Regions from separate parts of the Sanguibacter sp. Leaf3 genome, predicted to be linked through region 1. Evidence: predicted binding sites of a transcription regulator. Region 1 holds the regulator's gene; the other holds the start of a gene.
What was found. Region 1 encodes Rex, which represses fermentation and respiration genes when NADH is low (regulators of the CRP and FNR family bind a similar motif). Its sites were predicted from a motif close to CTTGTGAANNNNTTCACAAG; they were not measured.

Region 1 (5,390 bases):
AGTACTGCAACGTCCCGGGCGGCACCTACTACTCCGACCTGCGCCGGGCGAACGGCCACGAAGAGCCGTACCGCATCACGATGTGGTGCCTGGGCAACGAGATGGACGGACCCTGGCAGATCGGCCACAAGACCGCCGAGGAGTATGCGCGGCTCGCCACCGAGACAGCCCGCGCCATGCGGATGATCGACCCGAGCATCGAGCTGGTCGTCTGCGGCTCGTCGTCCTCGTCGATGCCGACCTTCGGCGCGTGGGAGGCCACGGTCCTCGAGGAGTCCTACGAGTTCGTCGACTACATCTCGGCGCACGCGTACTACTTCGAGGAGGACGGCGACCTCGGGTCCTTCCTCGCCTCGGCTGTCGACATGGACCACTTCATCGAGTCCGTGACGGCTGCCGCCGACTACGTGCGGGCCGCGGGCAAGCACACGAAGCGGATCAACATCTCCTTCGACGAGTGGAACGTCTGGTACCAGAAGCGCGCGGAGTCGGTCCCGCCGACGGGGGACGACTGGCCCGTCGCGCCGGTCCTGCTCGAAGACCGCTACAACGTCGCCGACGCCGTGGTCGTGGGCAACCTGCTCGTCTCGCTGCTGCGCAACACCGACCGCGTGCACGCGGCGTCGCTCGCCCAGCTCGTCAACGTCATCGCGCCGATCATGACCGAGCCGGGCGGGCGGTCCTGGAAGCAGACCATCTTCCACCCCTTCGCGCAGGCGTCGGAGCACGCCGTGGGCGACGTCCTGCGGGTCGGCATCGAGGCGCCGACCTACCCGACGGCACGCTTCGGCGAGGTCCCGCTCGTCGACGCCGTCGCCACCCGCGACCCTGAGACCGGGGCCGTGAGCCTCTTCGTCGTCAACCGCTCGACCGACGGCTCGACGGGCGTCACCGTGGACCTCAGCGCCCTGCGCCACGCTGCTGGCGGCGCTGACGTCGACGTGGTCGAGGCGCTCACCCTGTCCAACCCCGACCACACCTGGGCTGCCACGGCCGACGACTCGACCTCGGTCCTGCCGCAGGACAACAGCACGGCGAAGGTCGTCGACGGTGTGCTGACCGTCGACCTGCCGGCAGTCTCGTGGACGATGGTCCGCCTCGGCTGAGGTCGCCGCGCACCACGAGAGGGCCGGGGCACGCAGCCCCGGCCCTCTCGTCGACTCTGCTAGTGCCCCAGACGCCCGCGGACCGCGCGCGTCGCCGACCTGACGACGAGCCCAGCGGCCCAGGCGAGGCCCGCCCAGCTCGCGGTCTTCATGCCGCGCTTGGCGGCGCGGCGCTTCCCGCGGAACTCACGGATCGGCCAGCCGATCGTCTTGGAGTGCTTGCGCAGCCGCGGGTCGGGGTTGATCGCGCACGGGTTGCCGACTGTCGACAGCAGCGGCACGTCGTTCATCGAGTCGCCGTAGGCGGACGAGGCCTCGAGGTCGATGTCGAGGTCCGCTGCGAGCACCTGCACGGCGTTGGCCTTCGCTGTGCCGTGCATCATGTCGCCGACGAGGCGCCCTGTGTAGAAGCCGTTCGAGTGCTCGGCGACGGTCCCGAGCGCGCCCGTCGCGCCCAGGCGCCGCGCGATGAGGTCGCCGATCTCGACGGGCGTCGCCGTGACGAGCCACACCTGGTGGCCTGCGGCCTGGTGGGCGTCGAGCAGCTTCTGCGTGCCCGGGAAGATCCGCTGCGAGAGGACCTGGTCGTAGACCTCTTCGCCGATCGCCACGACCTCGGCGACAGAGTGGCCTGTCATGAGGAACAGCGCGCGCGAGCGCACCTCGTCGATCTGCTGGTTGGTCTCGCCGAAGGCGAGGTAGCGCGCCTGCTGGAACGCGAAGTTGAAGATGTCCCGCTTGCGGAAGAAGCCTCGGCGCCACAGCGCGCGGGCGAGGTAGAACGAGCTCGCCCCGCGGATGATCGTGTTGTCGACGTCGAAGAACGCGGCGACCGGCCGTGCGGCTGCGGCGCCCTGCTCGTCGGGGGAGGCGCCGGGGGCTGGGGAGGTCGTGCTCACGTCGGCCGTCGTCAGGGCCGTCTCGGCCACCACCTCGCCCGACTCCGGGTCTGTCCTGTCGATGCGCACGCCACCCACTCTAACCAGGGACGGGCTGCGGGGCAGGTGGGCGGAGCCGACCGCCTAGTGTGGGTCGCGTGAACCCTGAAGAACGAGTCGTGGTCTTCACCCGCGACGACTGCCACCTGTGCGTCGAGGCCCTCGAGGTTGTCGCGCGCGTCTGCGACGACCTCGGCGAGGCGTGGCGCACGACCGACGTCGACGCCTCCGAGGAGCTCCGTGCGCGGTACGGCGACCACGTGCCCGTCGTCGAGGTCGACGGTGTGCAGCAGGCCTTCTGGCGGGTCGACGAGGCGCGGCTGCGCAGGTCGCTCACGGCCTGAGCCGCTCGGTGGTGCCACCCTCCTCGCCGTTCTCGCCGTTCTGGCTCTCACCGTCGCCCTCGACGTCGTCGACACCGGCCTCTTCCTCGGCGCGGCGCTCGTCGGCGTCCGCCCCGACCGACCTGAGAGCGCGGTCGAGGCCGAGGACCAGCGCACCAGCGGCGAGGAAGTCGCCCTCCCGGCGCGACCGCTGCTCGCGGACCGCGTCCCGCAGCGCGTCGACGGCATGCTGGAGGGCTGTCGGCGGGTCGGGGATCGAGTCGTCCGTGGAGACCTCGAGGGCGCGGAGCGCGGCTGCGTACTCTGCGAGGGCGTCGGCCGCCGGCGGACGCAGGTCCGGGCCGAGGGCGGGGTCGCGTGCGGTCTGCGTCTCGGTCTCGGTCAGCAGGTTCGTGAGGTGGTCGACGAGGTTCGCGTGCTTCTCGAGCATGACCGACCGCCTGGCCTGGGCGACCGACCAGGCGCTGTAGCGCCGGGCGTGCCAGTTGCCCTTGCTGGCCTCGCCCGCGTACGCGACGGCCGCCCGGCTCTTCTCGAGGACCGGGCGGATCGCGAAACGCCTGTCGTCCCACTCCTCAGCGGTCGGGGGCCGGTCACCGCGCAGCCCGTCAGCGAGGGAGTCGAGCTGGTCGGCGAGCGTGTCGCGCAGCCCGTCGAGCGCCACGTCCGAGGGGGACAGCGGCAGGGGTGGGAAGGCGAAGTTCACGCCGATGCCGACGAGCGCCCCGGCGACCACGAGTCCCGCGTAGGCCCCGACGAAGTCGCCGGGGTCGCCGCTGCCGATCACGAGGACGAAGAGCGCCGTCGTGGTGACGTACGCGCCCATCTCGCCGAGCCGGCTCCATCCTGCCCCGAGCGTGGCGAGGCACACGACGACGGCGATCGACAGCGCACCGGGGTCGAGGAAGGCGTCGGCGAGCCGGGCGATCACGACCCCGAGCAAGATCGCGCCTGTGGTCTGGGCGGTCTCCCGGACCGACCGGGCGACCGTGGTCGACGTGGCGATGACCGCGCCGAGCGGCGCGTAGTAGGGATAGTCGGAGAAGGGGGCCGGGGCCAGCACGCCGACGTACCAGGCGAGGGCCGCGGCGACCGACGCCTTGACGGCCATCGACCAGCGGGGGTTGAGGGCCCACAGCCGCAGCGCGCGCCCGGTGAGGACCCCGGTGCGGCTGGTCCGGACGCGGGCGGTGATCTGAGCGGGACGTGGGGGCACGAGCCCCACCGTACGAACCTGTCGACGGGCACGCGCGCCGAGCGGCTGTGCACGGCCCTACCCTGAGGGGATGACCGCGCCCCGCCCCGAGCCCACCACCTCGGCAGCCGAGGCCGTGGGGCTCCGCGAGGTCGTCGAGATCCGCCGCACCATGCCGCCGGCGAGCGTCGAGCGACTCCCGGGGTACCTGCGGGTGCTCACCGACCTGGCCGCCCGAGGCGTGACGAGTGCCTCCTCGCAGCAGCTCGCCGAGCTCGCGGGCGTGGGCCCGGCCCAGCTGCGCAAAGACCTCAGCCATCTCGGCTCCCACGGGCGGCGCGGGGTGGGCTACGACGTCGACACGCTGCGCGAGCGCGTCCAGTCGGCCCTCGGGCTCGTCGTCGAGCTGCGGGTCGCGATCGTCGGGGCGGGCAACCTCGGTCACGCCCTCGCCAACTACTCGGGCTTCGGAGCCCGCGGCTTCACCGTCGCGGCGCTGCTCGACTCGAACCCCGCGCTCGTGGGGACAGAGGTGGCCGGGGTGGTGGTCGAGGACGTCGCCCGGCTCGCCGACGTCGTGCGCGACCTCGACGTGTCGATCGTCGTGATCGCGACCCCCGGCGAGCACGCGCAGGGGGTGTGCGACGTGGTCGTCGCAGCCGGCGTGCGGGAGATCCTCAACTTCGCCCCGCGCGCGCTCCAGGTCCCCGACGACGTCGAGCTGCGCTCGGTCGACCTCGGCAGCGAGCTGCAGATCCTCGCCTTCCACTCGCGCGAGCGGTCGGGCCGGGAGGCCGCGGGGCTGTAGGTCGCCGCCTCGCGACCGAGATGCCGCCAGACCGAGAGCCTGCGAGGCCGAGATCCCGCCAGGCTGAGATCCCGCCAGACGCCGAGAGCCCGCCTGCGCAGGGGCAGGCGGGCTCTCAGGGGGCCGGTCGGGGAGCCGGGGGTCGCTCCGTCCGGTGGCCGGGTGACAGGACCTGCGGCGCCGCCGCGGTCAGGTCGTGGTGCTCGGGTCAGGCCTTGATGGCCGAGATGTCGAGCGAGATCTTGACCTTGTCGCTGACGAGCACGCCGCCGGCCTCGAGGGCCACGTTCCAGGTGAGGCCGAAGTCCTTGCGGGAGATCTCCGTCTTGGCCTCGAAGCCTGCGCGCGGGTTGCCGTAGGCGTCGACCGCGGTGCCGTCGAACTCGGTCTCGAGCTCGACCGACTTCGTGACGCCGTTGATGGTGAGGTCGCCGGTCACGACGAAGTCGTCGCCGTCGGAGGAGACCGAGGTGGAGGTGAAGGTCCAGGTCGGGTTCTTCTCGGCGTCCCAGAAGTCGGCGCTGGTGAGGTGCGCGTCGCGGTCCGGCGAGCCGGTGTTGACGGCGGTCGCGTCGAGCTCGGCGACGACGGTCGAGCTCTCGACGTCCTCACCGATGGTGATGGTCGCGGAGTTCAGGCCGAGGGTGCCGCGGACCTTGGAGATGCCGGCGTGGCGGACGACGAAGGCCGCGGTGCTGTGGCTGGGGTCGGCGTTGTAGGTGCCGGCGACGAGTCCGTTGGGGAGTGCAGTCATGATGTGAGCTCCTGAGGTGTTCCGTGCTCGGACGGGCTGGACCCGGACGAGCGGCGAGTGGACGGCGGGAGGTTCTCTCTCACCTTCAATAATTGAATCTTCTACTAAGTTGCCGCGAGGCGCAAGTCCCCCCCGTCTCCCGATTCTTGCGCCGGAGTCTCCGTCACGCGCGTCGGGCCGCTAGGGTCCAAGAGGGGGATGGCAGGCCGACCCCTGCCTCCGCAGGCCTGGGACCAGGAGATACG
Region 2 (5,390 bases), on a different contig from region 1:
GGTCCGCGATGACGACGCACGCCCCCTCGGCCGCGAGACGCTCGGCGATCGCCCGGCCGATGCCCGAACCGGCTCCGGTCACGAGCGCGACGCGGGTCGCGAGAGGCTTCGGTGCGGGCATGCGCTGGAGCTTCGCCTCTTCGAGGGCCCAGTACTCGATGCGGAACTTCTCGGCCTCGTCGATCGGCGCGTAGGTGCTGATCGCCTCGGCGCCACGCATGACGTTGATCGCGTTGACGTAGAACTCGCCCGCGACGCGCGCGGTCTGCTTGTCCTTGCCGAAGGAGAACATGCCGACGCCCGGCACGAGCACGATCGCGGGATCCGCCCCGCGGATCGCCGGAGACTCAGGCGTCGCGTTCCGGTCGTAGTAGCCCTGGTAGTCCTCGCGGTACGCCGCGTGCAGCTCGACGAGGCGCGCAGAGATCTCCTCGACGGTCGCCGACGACGGCAGGTCGACGACAAGAGGCTTGACCTTGGTCCGGAGGAAGTGGTCGGGGCAGCTGGTGCCGAGCGCCGCGAGCTCGGCGAGCCGCTCGCGGGCGAGCAGGTCGAGGACCACGTCGGAGTCGGTGACGTGCCCGACCTGCGGGGCGTCGGTCGACGCGAGCCCACGGATCACCGGGGCGAGCTTCGCGGCCTTGGTCCGGCGCTCGGCCGGGTCGAGGGCCTCGTAGCCGGAGACGACAGCACCGAAGGGGTGCTTCCCCTCGGCCGCGAGCCTCTCGGTGCGCTCGGTGATGAAGGCCTCGGCGGTCGCGACGATCTCGAGGCTGCGGGCCTCGGCCTCGTGGCTCGTCTCGCCCCAGGCGGTGATGCCGTGCCCGCCGAGGATGCAGCCGATGGCCTGCGGGTTCGCGTCCTTGACCGCGGCGATGTCCAGGCCGAGCTGAAAGCCGGGGCGGCGCCACGGCACCCACACGACCCTGTCGCCGAAGCACTCGGCTGTGAGGGCCTCGCCGTCGGCGGCTGTCGCGAGAGCGATGCCCGAGTCAGGGTGCAGGTGGTCGACGTGCGCGGCGTCGACGAGGCCGTGCATCGCGGTGTCGATCGACGGCGCGGCACCACCCTTGCCGTGCAGGCAGTAGTCGAAGGCCGCGACCATCTCGTCTTCCCGGTCGACGCCCGGGTACACGCCGGCGAGGGCGCGGAGCCTGTCGAGGCGCAGCACGGCGAGGTTCTTCTCCGTGAGGGTGCCGAGGTCGCCGCCCGAGCCCTTGACCCAGAGCAGCTCGACAGGCTCGCCGGTGACGGGGTCGGTCTCGGCGCCCTTGGCGGAGGTGTTGCCGCCCGCGTAGTTGGTGGTGCGGGGGTCGGCGCCGAGGCGATTGGAGCGGGCGACGAGGTCGGCCGCAGGGGTGGTCATGCTGGTGCTGGGGGTCGTCGTCATGTCAGGCTCCCCATCCGGCCTGCGCGCCACCGACGCGCTCGGCCACGATCTTCTCGGCGTAACCGGAGGCCGCATAGGCGGCGAGCGGGTCCGGGTGCAGGCCCTGCTCTTCGCGCAGACCGGCGAGCAGCGGGCGGACGTCGGTGTTGTAGGCGTCCATGAGGGCACCGTTCGCACCGAGCACGTCACCGGAGCGCTGTGCGGCGTCGAGGGCGACGGTGTCGACGAGCAACGCCTTGGCCGTGGCCTCCTGGACGTTCATCACCGAGCGGATCTGAGCCGGGATCTTGGGCTCGATGTTGTGGCACTGGTCGAGCATGAAGCTCACGCCCGAGTCGGGGGCGAGCGCCCCGGCCTGGACGATCTCGTGCATGATCCTGAACAGCTGGAACGGGTCCGCCGCCCCGACCATGAGGTCGTCGTCGGCGTAGAAGCGCGAGTTGAAGTCGAAGGCGCCGAGGCGCCCCTGACGCAGCAGCTGCGCGACGATGAACTCGATGTTGGTGCCCGGTGCGTGGTGCCCGGTGTCGAGGACGACCACGGCCTGCGGACCGAGGGCGAGGCAGTGCAGCAGCGCGGTACCCCAGTCCGGGATGTCCATGGAGTAGAAGGCCGGCTCGAAGAACTTGTACTCGATGACGAGGCGGTGCTCGGGGTCGAGGGCCGCGTAGATCTCGGCGAGGCCGTCGGCCAGGCGGTCCTGGCGGGCGCGCAGGTTGTCCTGGCCCGGGTAGTTGAGGCCGTCGGGCAGCCAAAGCTTGAGATCGGTCGAGCCGGTGGCGCGCATGACGTCGACGCACTGGAGGTGGTGGTCGACGGCCTTCTTGCGGACGATCGGGTCCGGGTGCGTGAGCGACCCGAGCATGTAGTCGTCGTCCTGGAACAGGTTCGAGTTGATCGCGCCGATCTCGACGCCGAGGTCCTTCGCGTGCGCAGACAGCGCGGCGTAGTCGTCGGTGAGGTCCCACGGGATGTGCAGGGAGACACGCGGCGCCGTCGCCGTGTATCGATTCACCTGCGCAGCGTCCGCAATCTTCTCGAAGGGGTCGCGCGGGACACCCTCCTGCGCGAAGACCTTGAACCTGGTCCCGGAGTTGCCGAAGGCCCAGGACGGCAGCTCTATGGTCTGCGCGAGCAGCGCCTGGCGCGCGTCGGCGCTCAGTTCAGCGTGTGACATCTGGCTCTCCACCTCGTTGTGAATCGTTTCAAGAGAACTGTACGGAGCGGCGCGCGACTCCGTCAACCGTGAAGGGCATGGAGGAGCTGCTACGAGACGGATGAGCACGCGCAGCAGGGCCACCTGGCAGCGGTCCGTCGTCGGCCGGCACTACCTCCGGAAGGCGCGGACCACGCAGTAGGCGACAGCAGAGGTGCCGACGATCAGGACGCCGACAAGAGCCGGGAGACCGCCCATCGTGCTGGTCGTGCACGTCGAGTCGAAGGACGCGTCGGAGCATCCTCCCCCTCGGGCAGCAAGACACCAGAAGACGACGACTGCCGCGACCGCGAGCGCTCCGACCACCCATCTGGGTCGCCACCGCTGCGTTCTCATGGCCGTACCGTATCCGAGCCGTTCGGGTCCGCGACCGCGGACCGAGCCTGCGACGACGCGCGCCAGCCTCTCCCCCTGCTTCCCACGAACGCCCGCCGCGTGGCCGTCGCGGGCGTCGTCACCGTCCTGGCCGCTGGTTGCGACCGCAGACAGTGTCGAGCAGACGCCGCAGACCACCAACATCGGGGCGACCACCACTCGCGATCCCAGACACTCCAGGCCCGTCTAATTTTGGTGGACACAAATACGGTGTCGTGAGACGATCGCTGCTATGGCGATGACGTGGGCAGACAGCGCTGGCGAGCACGACATCCCGCAGGACGAAGCGCTCTACGCCATGCTCTATGCCCACGCCTTGTACGACGACTTCGAGGACCCTCGCCCAGGGCACGACACGAGCCCGCGGCTCTACATCGGACCTAGCCGCTTCGGCACGTTGGAGGTCATGGTGAACATCACCCCGCCGGGGGATGTCCGTGTCTTCCACGTCATGAGGCTTCGCGAGACGACTCGCACCACCGTTGGATATGAGGAGAAGCTATGAGCGAAGAGACTGACCGGCAGCTGGCTCAGTGGGCTGAGTCCGGAGTCACCACCCCTCGACGTGCCGTCACCGGACCGCAGGCCAGCGCGGAGGCGCGCGCCATGCTCGAGGCAGCAGGACTTGACGTCGCGGCCGTCGAGCGCAGAGTCGGACGACCCCGCCTGGACGGCGAACCCCCCAGACCGCACGGCCAGCGTTCGCCCCGCATCAACGTGGCGGTCAGTGACCAGACCAACCAGGCGATCGAAGAGGTCCGGGCCAAGCTCGGTCTCAGCCGGAGCGACCTCGTCCGCAAGGCACTCGACGCCTACCTGGCTGAGGCGTCGGATCTCGCTCACGCCTCCTAGAACCTGCTGCTAGCTCCTGTCGGCTCGTCCACGACAGGCCCTTCGCCCCGCCTACCTCTCGCGCGCCGCCCCTGCGCTCCGCCCGGACGACGCACCCGCGGACCGAGCCTGCGACGACGCGCGCCAGAGATGCATGACCGCGTAGGACCGCCACGGCGCCCACACCTGGGCCCGAGCCGCCAGGACCCGGTGCTCTGACCGACCAGCGCTCTGCGGGCCGAGCAGCCCGACCGCCCGCGCGCCGGAGAGCAGGGCGACGTCGCCGTCCAACCAGGTGTCGGGGTCGCCCAGGACGCGCATCGCGACGTAGGACGCCGTCCACGGGCCGACCCCGGGTAGGGCGAGCAGCGCTGAGCGCACCGTGGCGGCGTCGACGCCGACGTGCAGCTCGAGGTCTCCGTCCACGAGCGCACGAGCAGCACCGACGACGGAGGCGATCGAGCGTGCGGGCAGCCTGAGCAGCCGCTGAGGGTCGAGCGGCTCCCCCGCGACAGGAAGAGGTACACCGTCGAGGATCTGCTCGGGTGTCGGGAACAGCCTGTCGAGCCCCGAGAAGGTCGAGACGCAGGGCGACCCGAGGGCTGCAGCCAGCCTGCTGAGGTGCGTCCGGGCCGCGGCGACCGAGATCTGCTGGCCGACGAGCGCCCGGACGAGGATCTCCTGGGGATCGACGGTCCCGGGTGCCCTGGTCCCTGGCCGTTCTGCGACGAGCGCGCTCAGCGCACCGTCGGCTGCGAGGGCTGCGTCGATCGCGGACGGGTCTGCGTCCAGGTCGAGCATCCGACGCACCCGGGCGACCGCCGGGCCGACGTCGGACAGGGCGGAGAGCTCGAGGCGCGCACGGATCCGCCACGTCGCATCTGCGGTCTGCTCTGCCAGGACCTCCACAGCCCCCGGGCCGTGCGGCAGGTGGAGCGTCCGTGCGTATCTCAGGGTCCCGTCGGCCAGGACCCCGGCCGACTCGACCCCCTCGACAGCCCTGTCGGCCAGGAAGGACAGCACTCCTGGTGCGTCGAAGGGCTGCCGGACGGGGAGGTCGACGTCGAGCCGGATCGAATCCCGCCCGGTCACCTGCGACGGGCCGTTCACGGTCTCCGAGGCCCGCGCGCGGGCGCGGAGGTCGCTAGGCCGTGCCGCGAAGACCAGCTGGACCGTCTCGTTGAACTGGCGCACCGAGCCGAACCCGGCCGCGAACGCCACCTGGGCGATCGCGAGATCGGTCCCCACCAGCAACGAGCGTGCCGTCTGGGCGCGCTGCGCACGGGCGAGGGCCGCCGGGCCTGCGCCGAGCTCGGCCACCAGCAGCCTGTGGACGTGCCTCGGCGTGTACCCGAGCCTCGTGGCGAGCCCGTCGACACCCTCGCGGTCGACGACCCCGTCGGCGATCAGCCGCATGGCCCGGCCTGTGAGGTCACCGCGCAGGTCCCACTCGGGCGTGCCGGGCGTCGCCTCGGGAAGACAGCGCCGGCACGCCCGGAACCCCGCCTCGTGAGCTGCTGCCGACGACGTGTAGAACGTGACGTTCTCGGGCTTCGGGGTACGCGCAGGGCACGAGGG

Region 2: a site for Rex is predicted at 2,583-2,602, ahead of rhaI (L-rhamnose isomerase). Genes of this name have one in related genera too.

What each region holds. Positions count from the first base shown of each region.
Region 1 is NZ_LMRH01000004.1:15,734-21,123, forward strand. Features, by position in the region: gene arfA (arabinosylfuranosidase ArfA) at 1-1,106, shown strand, start outside; gene ASG53_RS17555 (HAD family hydrolase) at 1,166-2,083, opposite strand; gene ASG53_RS17560 (glutaredoxin family protein) at 2,143-2,388, shown strand; gene ASG53_RS17565 (FUSC family protein) at 2,378-3,604, opposite strand; gene ASG53_RS17570 (redox-sensing transcriptional repressor Rex) at 3,675-4,391, shown strand; gene ASG53_RS17575 (YceI family protein) at 4,600-5,145, opposite strand.
Region 2 is NZ_LMRH01000003.1:793,313-798,702, reverse strand. Features, by position in the region: gene ASG53_RS16940 (bifunctional aldolase/short-chain dehydrogenase) at 1-1,390, opposite strand, end outside; gene rhaI (L-rhamnose isomerase) at 1,392-2,567, opposite strand; gene ASG53_RS16930 (hypothetical protein) at 2,718-2,942, opposite strand; gene ASG53_RS16925 (hypothetical protein) at 3,214-3,486, shown strand; gene ASG53_RS16920 (ribbon-helix-helix protein, CopG family) at 3,483-3,833, shown strand; gene ASG53_RS16915 (DNA-3-methyladenine glycosylase 2 family protein) at 3,885-5,390, opposite strand, start outside.